Regions from separate parts of the Marinobacter sp. LM1 genome, predicted to be linked through region 2. Evidence: predicted binding sites of a transcription regulator. Region 2 holds the regulator's gene; the other holds the start of a gene.
What was found. Region 2 encodes FliA, which starts transcription of late flagellar genes. Its sites were predicted from a motif close to CTAAAGTTTNNNNNNNNNNNGCCGNTAA; they were not measured.
Positions count from the first base shown of each region.

Region 1: OZ656_RS01435 (methyl-accepting chemotaxis protein) is a predicted target of FliA. The motif match lies at 4,854-4,881, and genes of this name have one in related genera.

Region 1 is NZ_CP114373.1:315,800-323,580, forward strand. Features, by position in the region: gene OZ656_RS01400 (YchJ family protein) at 1-79, shown strand, start outside; gene OZ656_RS01405 (rhodanese-like domain-containing protein) at 85-465, opposite strand; gene rarD (EamA family transporter RarD) at 610-1,506, shown strand; gene OZ656_RS01415 (DUF3565 domain-containing protein) at 1,503-1,760, shown strand; gene OZ656_RS01420 (LysR family transcriptional regulator) at 1,739-2,620, opposite strand; gene OZ656_RS01425 (cation diffusion facilitator family transporter) at 2,713-3,546, shown strand; gene OZ656_RS01430 (CHAD domain-containing protein) at 3,469-4,806, opposite strand; gene OZ656_RS01435 (methyl-accepting chemotaxis protein) at 5,039-6,715, shown strand; gene OZ656_RS01440 (TRAP transporter substrate-binding protein) at 6,828-7,781, shown strand, end outside.
Region 2 is NZ_CP114373.1:1,689,541-1,697,321, reverse strand. Features, by position in the region: gene motD (flagellar motor protein MotD) at 1-650, opposite strand, end outside; gene OZ656_RS07940 (flagellar motor protein) at 670-1,410, opposite strand; gene OZ656_RS07935 (chemotaxis response regulator protein-glutamate methylesterase) at 1,410-2,555, opposite strand; gene OZ656_RS07930 (chemotaxis protein CheA) at 2,589-4,718, opposite strand; gene OZ656_RS07925 (protein phosphatase CheZ) at 4,737-5,522, opposite strand; gene cheY (chemotaxis response regulator CheY) at 5,544-5,927, opposite strand; gene OZ656_RS07915 (RNA polymerase sigma factor FliA) at 6,088-6,831, opposite strand; gene OZ656_RS07910 (MinD/ParA family protein) at 6,864-7,676, opposite strand; gene flhF (flagellar biosynthesis protein FlhF) at 7,750-7,781, opposite strand, start outside.

The DNA of each region.
Region 1 (7,781 bases), 1.4 Mb from region 2:
CGAGGGAGTGCTGAAGCCCGGCCGAAACGACCGCTGCCCCTGTGGCAGTGGCCGCAAGTTCAAGGCCTGTTGCCTCTAAACGTTCTATTCGAACTTCGGCAGATCCGGCTGAGCGACCTCTTTACCCGCTTCCAGCCAGGCGTCAAAGCCGCCTTCAATGGATTGCACGTTCATATAGCCCATCTCTTTCAGCGCTTTGGCGCTGAGTGCTGCACGGCCTGATGTTTTGCAGTAGAGCACAATTTTCATCTGCCGGTTCTCCAGCGCGGGGTCGTTGGTGAACTTGAATTCGAGCATGCCCCGGGAAATATTCACGGCGCCCGGAATATGGCTGGAGCGGTATTCATCGGCGTCCCGCACATCCAGCAGCAAATCGGCATTTTTAATGGCCGCCTCGGCGTTGGCCAGCGGCACCTCCTGAATCTCTTTTTTGGCTTCGGCAACAAGGTCGTGTGCAGTCTTCATGGCAGTTCCCTTTGAGCGTGGGTGTGTCTTTTCAGGTTAAGGCATTTACCACGGGCGAGTCACCTATAGGTTGTCTGTGACTAAGGCATGAGCCTTTGGCTAGCGGGTTTGTGCTAGATTGACGGGCCTGACAATGAGGAAGCTATGAAACCGCTGAATGACACCACCAAAGGCGTGGTCTACGGGTTAGGTGCCTACACCCTGTGGGGAAGCTTTCCCCTGTATTTTGCCCTGTTCAAGGGGATCCCTTCCTGGGAGGTGCTGATTCATCGGGTGATCTGGTCCTGCCTGTTTCTGGCCGTGGTCATCTCGATACTCAAGCGCTGGCCGCCGGTGGTGGCGGCACTGCGACAGCCGCGCCGGCTGGGGTATGTGCTGGGTTGTGCCGTGTTTATTGCCTTGAACTGGGGTATCTATATTTATGCCGTGGAAACCCGCCATGTGTTACAGGCCAGTCTGGGCTATTTCCTGACGCCGTTGGTAAATGTGGCCATGGGGCTGCTGATCCTGGGTGAGCGTATTTCCCGGCTGCAGGCTGCGGCGGTGGGTCTGGCGGCGGTTGCGATTCTCTATCAGCTGTTGCTGCTGGGCGAGCTGCCGTGGATTACGCTGGTACTGGCGTTCAGCTTCGGCACCTATGGCCTGATGCGCAAGAAAGTGGAACTTGATGGTCTTTCCGGTCTGTTTGTTGAAACGCTGTTATTGCTGCCGTTGGGCCTGCTGACCCTGGCCTGGCTGTCGTCGCAGGGGCTGTCACACTTTTCGGACAGCACCTACAGTGCATTGCTACTGGCCTCCAGTGGCGCCGTGACCGCCATCCCGCTGCTGGCCTTTGCCGGGGCTGCGCGCCGTTTGAAGCTGTCAACCGTGGGCTTTCTTATGTACATCAACCCCACAATCCAGTTCCTGATCGCGCTGTATATCTTCCATGAGCCGCTCAGCACGGCCAAACTGGTGAGCTTTGTGATGATCTGGGTGGCGTTGGCGATATACTCGTGGTCGGCCTGGGTGGGCCGATCGAACAGAGAGGCTTCGGCATGAAACACCCCATCAGCGGCTATCACAAAGACGATGAAAACCACTGGGTAGCGCAGCTGGCGTGCGGTCATAACCAGCACGTGCGCCATGATCCGCCCTGGGTAAACCGGCCCTGGGTTGTCACGGTGGAAGGCCGGCAATCCATGTTGGGAGTTGAGCTGGATTGCCGGAAATGCGATGACCATGCGCCAGCGGATGTCCGTCCGGATAGTCCGGAAGGACCTCAGTCTCCCAATCAGGCCAGGGTTTCCAGATAGGCTTCCAGTTCGTTGGCGAGCCAGCCCACCACGGCGCCCCCTTGCGCCTGCTCCGACTCCAGCGCACTGAACACTTTCCACCAGCGGGCGCTGCGGTGGTGGATGGTTTTCAGCTGTTCCTTGCGCAATGCCTCAGCAATCAGGGGTAAGGGTAAATCCGCCCAGCCGGCGCCATCAATCACCGCATCACGCATCAGTTCGTATTGAGTAAAGGCGAGGTAGTTGGCGGTTTCCGGGGATTCGGCCACCAGTTGGGCATCGAGCATGTAGGCCAGGGTGATTTCCGTGTGGCTGACCAGGTCGTCCTGAGTGACCCTTTTCAGTTGGCTCAGGGGGTGGTCCGGAGCTGCCACGGTGAGCATGCGCACATCAGCCAGTTCCCGAAACCATTGATAACCTTCGTTCAGCAATTCCGGCATCAGGCCATAGGCCACATCCACGGACTGGTTGCGAACCAGCGGCGCCAGTTCCCGGGGCGAGGCCAGGTAAACCGACAGGCTGGTCTGGGGGAAGCGTTGTTTCAGCCGGCGCAGAATGTCGCGCCAGATATCTTCCGGAATGGCATCGTCCCGGGCAATGCGCAGGACCGATTCGGCACCACTCAGGTGGTGCTGGCAGCGAGCCCTGATCTGGCTGGCAACCTGGTCGAATCGGCGGCAGTCGGTCAGGATGGACTGGCCGATGGCCGTCAGGTGCAGTTGATTGCCGCTGCGTTCAAACAGCTCCACCCCCAGTTCATCCTCCAGGGACGCCAGCACGGTACTGACGGTGGTGCGGCTGCGGTTCAGCTCCCGGGCTGCCGCGGCCACGCTGCCGTTGCGCACAACCGAGAGGAAGGTCTTGATCTGTGACGTTTTCATGGTTTGCTCTTTGCGACGGATTTTCCGTCGCTCAGCGACTCACACCTGTTGAATGATGCCGCTAATATGGCAGCAATTCTCAGGAGGTCAAAATGTTTACTTCTCTGGCGCGGGAAAACCTGGCGCTGACATTATCAGCAGTGGGCGCGGGCCTGTTTGCGCTCGCCGGTATTACCTGGGGTCTTTGGGTCGATTCCCTGGTTATTCTCTTCGATGGTGCCTATTCCCTGATCAGCCTCGGGTTGTCGCTCCTGTCACTCTATGCCGCCCGTCTGGTGCGCAGGCCGGCCAATGACGATTACCCATTCGGGATGGGGGCCGTGGAGCCTTTGGTGATCGCCGTGAAAGGTCTGGTGATTGCGGTGGTGTGTATCTTGTCGCTGGTATCGGCGGTGGTGTCGCTGCTTCAGGGTGGTCGTGCCGTGGCGGCGGACATGGCAATGATCTTTGGTGCGGTGAACGTGGTGGGGTGCCTGGCGGTCTGGGCGTATCTACGGTGGTCAACTCTGCGCAATGGTTCGGGGCTGGTGCAGGCGGAACAGCGCCAGTGGCTGATGGACAGTGCCCTAAGCGCTGCCGTAATGATTGGTTTTGGCGCGGCCTGGCTGCTGGAACGCAGTCATTGGGCGGAGCTGGCCGTGTATGCCGACCCGGTAATGATGCTGGTGATTTCGGTCTACTTCATGACGGTGCCTGTGAAGATGGTTCTGGAATCAGTTCGGGAGCTGTTGCTGGCGGCGCCCAAAGAGGATGCGCTCGAAGACATCCATGAAACGCTGGAAGATCTGGGTCTGAATCCGGAACAGGTCCGGGTGGCCAAGCTCGGCCCGAACCTTCTTCTTGAGGCCTCAGACGTTCAGCCCTCCCATAGCCAGTATTTGCCTGCGGGTATTGGCTTTCTCTTGCTCAAGTTTGCCAGTCAGTGACACCCCGTCGCACTCCGGATGGTCGGCGAGGAATCGCCGGGTCAGCTCGATCTGGACATGCAGATCCTGGAAACGGCCGTACAGATCCTGTCGCTGGCGTAGCTCTTTCCGGAATGGCTTGCTGTACCGGGCATCCAGTTCCAGAAGATAGCGGATACGCTTGAGGTTCTTGCGCAGCTGGTGCAGGGCTTCATCCGGAGCGGTGTGCAGCAGTTCTGCGGTTTTCCGGTTGAACTGCTTCATGCGCCGGTTTGTCGCGGCATGGATGTCTTTTTTCCGCAGGTTTGCAGCCAGCTTATGAAAAGATTTTGACTCAATATAGTCTCGCCAGCGCGACAGGCTTTGCTGGTAGCGTTTCTGGCCAAGGCGTTTGGCCAGTTTGCGTTGTGCTTTAGATGCCCTGAGCCGCGCCGAGTCGGTCAGCGTGGTGCAGAGTTGTGGGTTGTCGTGGCACAGCTCGGGGATATCCTGAAGAAATACGTGCAGATCCCGCAGGGCGCTGGTGGCACGGGCATGTCGCTTCAGTTCGCGAATATGCTCCTGTAGTTGGCGATCGCCGGTAATCTCGGCCAGGGGTTCGGCAATGGCCCGGCTGCGGCGAAGGGCAATGCGGTACTGGTGCAGAAATTCGTCATCCAGCCCCAGAATGACCCCCGGGGTCAGCAGTTCCAACTGATTGTTCAGCTGCTGCAAAACCTCCGGGAGTGTGTTCTGGTCCAGATCAGTGGCGCCGGGACTGGCTTTTCGGTTCTTGCGCCGGAATTCGTTGTAACTGAAATCACGAGGCGTCAGGAAGGTTTCCAGTGCACCCTTGTTTTTGTCCACTTTCTTCCAGTGCCTTACCGGCAGCCGGATCTCCAGGATACTGGCGGTTGGCAATTCGAACGGAGCCTGGGGTACCAGAAAGGCGGCCAGTTCGAGTAATGCCGGGTTGTGGCCGATGAGGGTGATGCGGTTCTGAGCGTTATCCAGATTCTGCAGCCAGCGTAATAGACGCCGGAAGTCGAAGGTGTAAAGCTCATCTTCGGTGCGGACATGGGCCGGCTGGTCGTTGACGCTGAGTGCACCTGCCAGCGTTTGCTGGGCTCGCACAGCGGGGCTTGCATAAATGGCACCGGACAGCGCGCCCAGGCATTTCATTGCCCGCGCGAGCGGCGCAAGCTGGCTTTGGCCTCTGTCATTCAGTGGGCGTTCCTGGTCGCAGAGGCTGTCGTCGTTCCAGCTCGATTTGGCGTGGCGGATAAGAAAAAGCCGTTTCATGCATGCTTGCTCATGAGCTGAATGTTCAGACCTTAGTCTGACACAGCCTCAAGTCGTTTACATGACGGCCGATACGTATTTAGACGTATGACGCTGATATGACGGGCTTGTTTACATAAAAACCTGTTCCTGACCTGCGTTTGGTATACAGCTTTTAACAAACTGCAACGGAGTGCGGGCTGCGTTTGTGCATAATCAAAGGATTACAAGAAATGACCCCGGAGCGAAGACCATGACCTTCATGAGCAACCTGACCATCAGAACACGGCTTCTGATTGGTGTATTGGTGCCTGTACTGATTACGGCTGGAACAATTGCATGGATTACGGCGAACCAGATCCGGGCCAATGGAGAGGCAGAGTTGCAACGCCTCGAGCAGGAACTGTTGGAAGCGCGCAAGGAAGGTTTGAAAAATCTGGTTGAAACCGCGAAATCCGTGGTGCTTGAGGCCAAGTCCACTCCCGGTTTTTCGGAGCAGGAGACGCAGGAAGAGGCGCGAGAGCGGTTGCGGTCAATCAAGTTCGGTCAGAATAACTATGTCTTCGCCTACGATCGCAGTCTGTTCAATCTCGCCTATGCACCGGACCCCTCCAAGGAAGGCCCGACTACCAATCCGAACACCCAAAAGCTGGTTCGCGGGTTGTTTGACGCGGCAGGTGACGATGGCTTCATGCCTTATGAGTGGACCAACCCTGCTACCGGCCAGGTGGAACCGAAAGTCTCCTACTCCACTATCATTCAGGGCTGGGACTGGATGATAGGTTCCGGCGTGTATGTAACCGATGTTCAGAGAGCGGTGGCCGCTGCCCGGCAAGAAATTGATGCAACCATGACATCTGCTATGGGCTTCATTTTACTGCTGACCATTGTGGTGGTGGTGATTTCACTGGTAATCGGGTTGGTCATTGGCCGCACCGTGACTGCGCCGCTGAACAAGGTCAGCGACATGATGCGGGAGATTGCCGACGGAGAGGGCGACCTGCGCCAGCGCCTGCCGGAAGATGGTAAAGATGAGCTGGCCGTTCTGGGTCGCCGCTTCAACCATTTTGTCATCAAGATTCAGGACACCATCCGTGAGGTCGGCTCAACCACCGACCAGGTGGCGTCGGCAGCTGAAGAACTCAGCAGGGTGGCGAATGAAACCCGTCAATCGGTTCAGGAACAGGGTTCAGAAACCGACCAGATTGCTTCGGCCATCAACGAAATGGCGGCAACGATTCAGCAGATTTCCGGCAACGCCAATGAGGTGGAAGGCGCAGCTTCCGATGCGGACCGCATGGCCAAAGAGGGTGGCGAGACCATCAACAGTGCCCAGGGCGCGGTCAATCAGCTGTCCCAGGAAATGGAAGATACCGCCCGCAGCATCAATGCCCTGGCCGAGAAGTCGAACGATATTCAGCAGGTGCTGGATGTGATTCACGCGGTTACCGAGCAGACCAACCTGCTGGCCCTGAACGCTGCCATTGAGGCAGCCCGGGCCGGCGAGCACGGTCGCGGCTTCTCGGTGGTTGCCGACGAAGTGCGCCAGCTGGCCAAGCGGTCAGCGGAATCGGCTGATCAGATCCGGGAAATGATTGATGGCTTTGTGGCGGAGTCCAAAGCTTCGGTGGAGCGCATGAACAACTCCCGCAAGAGTTCAGAAGCGACCGTTGAGCGCATCAATCACGCCACCAGTGCACTGAACACCATCGTGACGTCAGTGACCCAGATCCACGATCAGGTGACTCAGATTGCGACGGCCGCTGAACAGCAGAGCCAGGTGGCAGAAGAGATCAATCAGAACGTGGTGCGGATTGTCGACGCGGCCCAGCGCAGTGACACCGGCGTGACCCAGACCAATGAGGCCAGCCACGAACTGGCCCGGCTGGGGGAGAATCTGCGCGAGCTGGTTGGCCAGTTCAAGGTCTGATTACCCTCATAAGAAAGCCGGCCCGCCACATTGGCGCGGTCGGCTTTCGTCGTTATGATGGTTCATTCCGGCATGTTTGAATCAAAAATCGATAACAATGGAAGCCAACACTATGTCCCTGCGTAAAACCCTGCTGGCGGCGGTCAGCACTCTTGGCCTGCTGGCCAGTCCTTTCGCGGTCTCTGAAGAAACCTATACCCTGCGTCTCGCGGAAACCTGGGGTCCCAATTCTGGCCTGCTGGGGGATGCGCCCCGCAACATGGCGGCCATGGCCGAGGAAATGTCGGGCGGCCGCCTGAAGATCCGGATTGATTCCTCCAACAAGCACAAGGCCCCTTTCGGTATTTTCGATCTGGTCCGTAACGGCCAGTACGACATGGGCCACACCGCCTCTTATTACTACAAGGGCACCATTCCCAACGCCATGTACTTCACCACCATACCCTTCGGCATGATTGCACCGGAGATGTATGCCTGGTTCTACCACGACGACGGCATGGAGTTGATGCAGAAGGTATATGAACCCTTCGGGCTGCTGTCCTTCCCGGGTGGCAACACGGCCAATCAGATGGGTGGCTGGTTCCGGAAAGAGATCAAGTCTCTGGAGGACCTGAAAGGCCTGAAAATGCGCACCCCCGGCTTTGCCGGCGAGGTTATGTCGGAAGTGGGCGTGGCGGTCACCAACCTGCCGCCGGGCGAGCTGTATACCGCGCTTGAGCGCAACACCATCGATGCCGTTGAATGGGTTGGCCCGGCGCTGGATCTGCAGATGGGCTTTCATCAGATTGCCAAGTATTACTACTCCGGCTGGCAGGAGCCCAATGCCGAAGTGCAGTTCCTGATCAACAAGAAAACCTGGGACAAGCTGCCGGCTGATCTGCAGGCCATCCTGCGGGTCTCCATGCGTACCGCAGCGTATGACATGTATATCCAGAGCACCCACGAAAGCGGTGTGGCGTGGGAGAAGATGAAGCAGGAATACCCGGATGTGACCCACAAGGTGTTTCCACCGGAAGTTATTACTGCCCTGCGAGAAACCACCAATCGCCTGTTGGATGAATTTGCC
Region 2 (7,781 bases):
TCCGGCTCAATGCCTTCCATCATCAACATCCGGGCCACCGCCGCTGCACGGGCAGTGGACAACTCCCAGTTGGACGGGAAGCGGCTGGTACGGATAGGCTGATTGTCAGTAAAGCCTTCCACCTTGACCGCGTTGTCGCGGTTGCGCAGTACACTTGCGATCTTTTCGATGACTTCAAAGGCGTCGTAATGGGGCTCAGCGTCACCACTGCCAAAGAGCATGCTGTTCGGCAGATTGAGCTCAATCCACTCGCTGCTGGTTTCCAGGCTCACAACCCCCTGATTGATCAGCTCGTCGAATTCCATGGCAAGCTGATTGGCCATGGTTCGCAAAGCCTCGATGCGGCCCTCGGCATCCAGTTCGGGATTACGGGGCGCCTCAGTAACCGGCGGCGGAATGACATCTTCATGCTGTTGTTGCGGCGCCCGGACCGGCTGGTCGCCCACGGTAACGGGCTGCAATGAGCGTTGGGGCGCGTTGAAGACACCGGTGAAGGTCTCAGACAGCACCTTGTATTTGCCCTCATTCACCGAAGACACCGAGTACATCACGACGAAAAAGGCAAACAGAAGCGTGATGAAATCCGCATAGGAAATCAGCCAGCGTTCCTTGTTGTGGAGATCATCCTGGGGTGGTCTGCGACGGCGCATAGGAAGCCCTGGCCCGGAATTACTGCAGGAAGCCCCGCAGTCTCAATTCGATGGATTTCGGGTTTTCGCCCTCGGCAATGGCGATAATGCCATCGATCATCATGTCCTCATAACGGGTGCGTTCCTTGATGATGCCCCGCAATTTATTGGCCACCGGAAAGAACAACAGGTTGGCCAGGGCAACGCCGTAGATGGTCGCCACAAAGGCCGTGGCGATGCCGCCCCCCAGTGATTGGGGATCTTCCAGATTGGTCATGACCTGAATCAGGCCCATCACCGCGCCAATAATACCGATCGTGGGGGAATACCCACCCATGGCCTCATAGACCCTGGCCGACTCCAGATCGCGCTGCTCCCGGGTTTCCAGATCCACTTCCATGATACTGCGAATGGACTCGGGCTCTGCACCATCAACCAGCAACTGCAGCCCTTTCCGGGCAAACGGCTCGGGCTCTCTCTCCGCAAGCCCTTCCAGGCCCAGCAGGCCCTGTTTGCGGGCTTTGACGCTCCAGTCGATGACCTTGCCAATGCCATCTTCCAGCGAGATGTAGGGCGGAATAAACACCCAGCGAACCTGACCGAAGGCACGCTTGAGCATCGGCCAGGAGGTTTGCAGGATGGTCGCCGCCAGAGTTCCGCCCACCACGATCAACCCGGCCGGGCCGTTGAACAGCGAACTGACAGCGCCTCCTTCCAGCAGATTGCCACCCAGGATGGCCACGAACGCCAGGATGATTCCGAGCAGGCTCAGAATATCCATCAGCTCACACCTTCAACCAGCCGCGCGCCAATATCCTCCAGCGCCAGAATCTCGTCGCTCAGTCCGGCTTTGGCCACAGCCATCGGCATGCCATAGATGACGGAGGATTTCTCATCCTGGGACCAGATCACGGAACCGGACTGCTTCATCATCCTGCAGCCTTCCTTTCCGTCGGAACCCATACCAGTGAGGATCAGACCCAGGGTTTTGCCTGGGAAGCTCCTGGCCAGAGAGCCGAAGGTAACATCCACACAGGGTTTGTAATTCAAGCGGTCATCGCCCGGAAGAATCCGCACTTTTGCCTGCCCGCCGCGACTTTCAATCATCATCTGCTTGCCACCGGGCGCCAGCAGGGCCAACCCCGGACGAAGCACGTCGCCGTCCTCGGCCTGGCGCACCTCAATGCGACACAACTTGTTGAGCCGCTCGGCAAAGGCCGGAGTGAAGCTGGCGGGCATGTGCTGAACTAATACGATGGGCGCGGGAAACGAAGCCGGTAACGCCGTGAGCACCTTTTGCAGCGCAACGGGGCCACCGGTGGAAGTGCCGATGGCGACCACACTGTAGTGCCTGGCGGCCGTTTTTCTGGCGGGTTTACGAACCGGCTCGGAGGTCGCAGGGTCTTTACGGGGTTCCGTCGTTACCGGGCGGTGCAGGCGCGAACCGGCGCGCTCGACAGGTTCACGGCGAGGTTCCGCAGCCGGTGCCGCCGGCCTCGGGGCCACAGGCGCCGATCGGGCACCCGGGCGGCTACCGGCCACATCCAGAATACGCTGGATAAGGATTTTCTGAAGTTGACTGGTGTCCCTGGCAATTTCCTCGAAGTTCTTGGGCAGGAAATCCACTGCCCCGGCTTCCAGGGCATCCAGGGTAACGCGGGCACCTTCATAGGTCAGGGACGAGAACATCAAAACCGGGGTGGGATGTTTGCGCATGATCTCGCGCACGGCAGAGATGCCGTCCATCACCGGCATCTCGTAATCCATGGTGATCACATCGGGGCGCAGTTTTTCTGCCAGCTCGACACCTTCCCGCCCGTTGGTGGCGGCGCCTACCACTTTAATCTGGCCCGAGGCCGTCAGGATTTCCGTCAGCCGTTTGCGAAAAAAGCCCGAATCATCCACGACCAGGACAGAAACTGTCATCCATTTCTCCTACACAATCCCGGAAATTCCTGCTCAGCCGTAGTGCTGCAGGAGGCTCGGCACATCAATAATCAGGGCGATACGGCCATCACCGGTGATGGTGGCGCCGGCCATTCCTGGCGTCCCTTGCAGGGCCCGGCCCAAAGGTTTGATCACCACCTCTTCCTGGCCAATCAGCTGATCAACGACAAAGCCGACCTGTTTGGTGCCCATGGCCACAATCACCACGTGCGCATTCTCCGGCTCGGCCTGACCTGCCGCACCGTGCACCAGCCAGCGCTTGATATGGAACAATGGGAACACTTTGTCCCGCACGACAATGCACTCTTTGCCGTCGACAATATTGGTCTTGGTCAGGTCCAGGTGGAAAATCTCCACCACACTCACCAGCGGCAGCGCGAAAGACTGGTCACCGAGCATGATCATCAGCGTTGGCATAATGGCCAGGGTCAGCGGCACCTTGATGATAATGCTGGTGCCCTTGCCCTGCTCGGACATGATATTGATCTGTCCATTGAGCTGGCCGATCTTGGTTTTCACCACATCCATGCCGACCCCCCGACCAGAGACATCGGAAATCTGGTCCTTGGTGGAGAAACCGGCCGCAAAAATCAGATTGAAGCATTCGTTATCGGTAAGGCGGTCTGCCGCATCCTGATCGTACAGGCCCTTCTCGACCGCCTTGCGGCGCAGGACATCAGGATTCATACCGGCGCCGTCGTCGACAATGGACAGCAGAATATGGTCGCCTTCCTGCTCCGCCGACAGAGTCACGGTTCCAGCGCGAGGTTTGCCGGCCTTTTCCCGTACGTCCGGTGCCTCGACACCATGATCCACGGAATTTCTCACCAGGTGCACCAGGGGATCGGCCAGAGCTTCAACCAGGTTTTTATCCAGGTCGGTTTCCTCACCGTGCATGACCAGATTCACTTCTTTCTTCAGACTGCGGGCCAGGTCGCGCACCACTCTGGGGAAACGGCCGAAAACTTTCTTGATCGGCTGCATCCGTGTTTGCATGACGGCAGCCTGCAGATCCGTGGTCACCACATCGAGATTGGCCACTGCCTTGTGCATGTGTTCGTCTTCGCTTTCGGAACCCAGACGCTGCAGGCGGTTACGCACCAGCACCAGTTCGCCCACCATGTTCATGATGTCGTCCAGGCGCTTGGTATCAACCCGAACCGTGGTTTCGCCCGCTGGTGCGGCCTCACGGGCAGGCGCGGGCGCAGGGGCCGGTTTGGCAGCGGCCTTGCTCTCGGCTTTGGCTTCCGCTTTCTTTGGTTCCGGGGCTGGTTCGGCCTTGCTTGATGGAGCCGGCGACGGCTTGGGCTCACCCGCGACAGCCCCCGCGCTCGGGCCTGCCCCCTTGCCATGCAGTTCGTCCAGCAGGTTCTCGAACTCGTCGTCGGAAATCAGATCGGCGTCGCCGGCTGATTTTTCTGAGCCACCGCTGGTATCAGTATCTGCCTTGGTTGTTTCATCTTCCGCAGGCGCGCCGGCAAACTGGCCCTTGCCGTGGAGTTGATCCAGCAGGGCCTCAAATTCATCGTCGGTAATCTCATCACTGTCGGAGCCGCCGGCGGGTTCTGCCGGAGTGCTCACCTGCTCGTTGCCGACCGGTTTCTGGCCATCGGATTTTTCATCCGCCAACGCATCCAGCAGCTGCTCGAACTCTTCGTCAGTGATATCGCCCTGGTCCCCTTGCTGCCCGACATCCGCAGACGACGGCTCCTGTGCCGGGGTTGGCGCTTCCACCGCCGGTGCATCCTCGGACTCGGGTTTGGCGAGTGCATCCAGAGCTTCAATCAGTTCGTCCTGCGCGGGCGTCGGTTCTTCCCGGTTGCGGACTTCTTCGAACATGGCATTAACGTTGTCCAGCGCCTCCAGCACCACGTCCATCAGGTCCGGTGTTACCTTGCGCTTGTGATTCCGGAGAATATCAAACACGTTCTCCGCAGAGTGGCAGCAATTAACCAGTGCCTCCAGTTGAAGAAAGCCTGCGCCCCCTTTCACGGTATGGAAGCCACGAAAAATGGCGTTCAGCAGATCGCTGTCATCGGGATGCTGCTCCAGATCCACCAGCTGCTCCGACAACTTTTCGAGTATCTCGCCGGCTTCTACCAGGAAGTCCTGCAGGATCTCTTCATCAGCATCTAACGCCATGCGTCACCCTCTTTATTATCAGAATCCGAGACTGGACAGCAGATCGTCCACATCGTCCTGTCCCGAAACTACATCTTCCCGCTCATCGGCCTTGATCTGGGGGCCTACACCTTTTTCGGCCGATTCTTCTTTTTCTTCAATCTGATGCACTGTACCGGTCAGTTGATCTACGTGGCTGGCCATCACCACCAGACCAAGAAGGTTGTCTTCCACCTCTTTCACCAACGCGGTGACCTTCTGGATGACCTGACCGGTAAGGTCCTGAAAATCCTGAGCCAGAAGGATTTCCGACAGGTTCTGGTACAGACTGTCGGAGTCCGTCGTCAGGCCAGCGAAGAACTTGTCGATGCGACCGTAAAGCTCCCGAAATTCCGCAGGCTCCATTTCACGACGGCGCAGACGCTGCCACTCATCCCGCAGGGCAACCGCTTCATCCCGCATGGCGTGAGCCACCGGCATGCTTTCCTCAACCAGATCCATGGTGCGGTTCGCCGCCTGGCTGGTCATCTGAACCACATAGGCCAGACGGTCAGAAGCGTCGCTCATCTTCGACAGGACTTCTTTCTGCTCGGCATTACGCGGGTCTATCTGGAAGTTCCGGATTGCCTCATGGAGGCTGCGGGTCAGTCGCCCCACTTCCCGATACAGACTCTGATCGCGAACCTCGCTCAGTTCATTGATCAGGGTCATCGCCTTGGCATAATTCCCGGCGTTTACATTCTCGGCCAGGTCGGAGGCCTGCTTTTGAAGCTTCTCCGCCACCTCCGGATCAAGGCCCTGATGGTTCTGTTTGGTATCACTCATGGCGAGCCATCCGACCTCTGGTTACTGGATTCGTTCGAAGATTTTCTCGATCTTTTCCTTCAGCACGGCTGCCGTGAAAGGCTTGACCACATACCCGTTCACCCCGGCCTGAGCCGCAGCCACGATCTGGTCCCGCTTGGCCTCCGCCGTTACCATCAGAACCGGCAGGTTCTTCAGATTTTCATCAGCACGGACAGCCTTCAGAAGGTCAAAGCCCGACATGCCGGGCATGTTCCAGTCAGTCACCAGGAAGTCATACTTGCCGCTTCGGAGCATGGGCAACGCGGTGTTGCCATCGTCTGCTTCATCCGTATTGGTGAAGCCGAGATCTCGCAGCAGGTTTTTGATGATGCGTCGCATTGTGGAGAAGTCATCCACAATGAGAATTTTCATGTTCTTGTCCAATGGGACCTCCAGTCAGTAACACCCGGAATTCATTCAGCCTTTTGGAAGTCTAGCAGGCTGCTACCTTAAGCGCTTATTGTGTGGTGTTTGCGCACGTTGTAAAGCATCGTTTACCAAAAGCTACACAGCTTGCTGAAAGCGAAACACAGCACCTGGCCGATCAGTCGTTGTCACCATCCCGCCACTCGGCCAACCGGCTGCGAAGTCTCAACGCCGCCTGGCTGTGAATCTGGCTTACCCGGCTCTCACTGACCCCAAGCACCGCACCGATTTCCTTGAGGTTGAGCTCCTCCTGGTAATACAGGCTCAATACCAGTTTTTCACGCTCAGGCAACTGCTCAATGGCGTCTGCCAGACTGCGCTGGAAAGCGCCTGAAGCAATACCGTCCAGCGGATTATCACTCGCTTCTGCTTCTTCTATCGGCAGCTCGCCGGATTCATTGAGCTCATCAAGACTAAAAAGTCTACCGCTGTTCGCGTCGGCAAGTGAGGCATGATACTCGTCCAGACCAATGCCAAGCTCTTCAGCTACTTCGGCATCCTGGGCCTCGCGCCCGGTACGATCTTCCACTTGTTTGATAGCACTGGCGATTCGCCGGGCGTTGCGATGCACTGAGCGGGGCACCCAGTCGCCCTTGCGGATCTCATCCACCATGGCACCGCGGATGCGAATCCCTGCGTAGGTTTCAAAGGTGGCACCTTTGCCGGAAGAATAGCGCTGCGCGGCCTCCAGCAGGCCAATCATACCGGCCTGCATAAGGTCTTCCAGCTGCACTGATGGCGGCAGCCGGGCCATGAGATGAAGGGCGATTTTCTTGACCAGCGGCGCATGCTCTTCAATCAGGGCTGAAGGGCTCCTGGCGCCGGCCTGATGGTAAATTCCCAGATGTTTCGCCAATGTCATGTATCCGGTTTTCTTGTAGGACTGGATTCAGATCAGACTTCGACGAGCCGCTCCACGAAGAATTCGAGATGCCCCCTGGGAGAGGACGGCAAAGGCCAACTGTCCACTTTTTCGGCCAGAGCCCGGATAGCCAGCGAGGCTTTCGCCCTCGGATAGGCATCCAACACCGCTTTCTGCCTCTGAACGGCTTTCTTGACGGCCTCGTCGTAAGGCACGATACCTACATATTGTAGTGCCACATCCAGAAAACGCTCGGTGACCCGGGTCAGTTTTTCAAACAGATGGCGGCCTTCCTGCTCATTGCGGACCTGGTTTGCCAGGATACGGAAGCGGTTGGTGCCATAATCCCGGTTCATCAGCTTGATCAACGCGTACGCATCGGTAATGGAAGTAGGTTCGTCGCAGACCACCAGCAGAAGTTCCTGCGAGGCCCTGAGGAAGCTGACCACCGATTCAGAAATACCTGCGGCGGTATCCACAATCAGAACGTCAATCTGGTCGCCCAGCTCACTGAAAGCGTTGATCAGGCCGGCATGTTCCATGGCGCTGAGCTGGGTCATACGCTGGGTGCCGGAGGAAGCCGGTACAATCTTGATACCACCAGGGCCATTCACCAGCACGTCTTTCAGATCACAATCGCCGCTGAGTACGTCTTGAAGATTTCGATTGGCGGTAATGCCGAGCAACACATCGATGTTGGCGAGCCCGAGATCCGCGTCCAGCAAGACAACCCGGCGCCCCTTCTGGGCCAGGGCGATACCGAGATTGACCGAAACATTGCTCTTGCCGACACCGCCCTTGCCGCCGGAAACCGCAATCACCTGAACCGGATGTGGTCTGCTCATACTGTTATCAGTCTCTTACTACGTTCTTGTACGGGCACGCGTGCCGGTGTTTTATTCTGGTCGCCAACGAGGCTCAGGCACCTTCGGCGACTGTCTGTGCGCTCT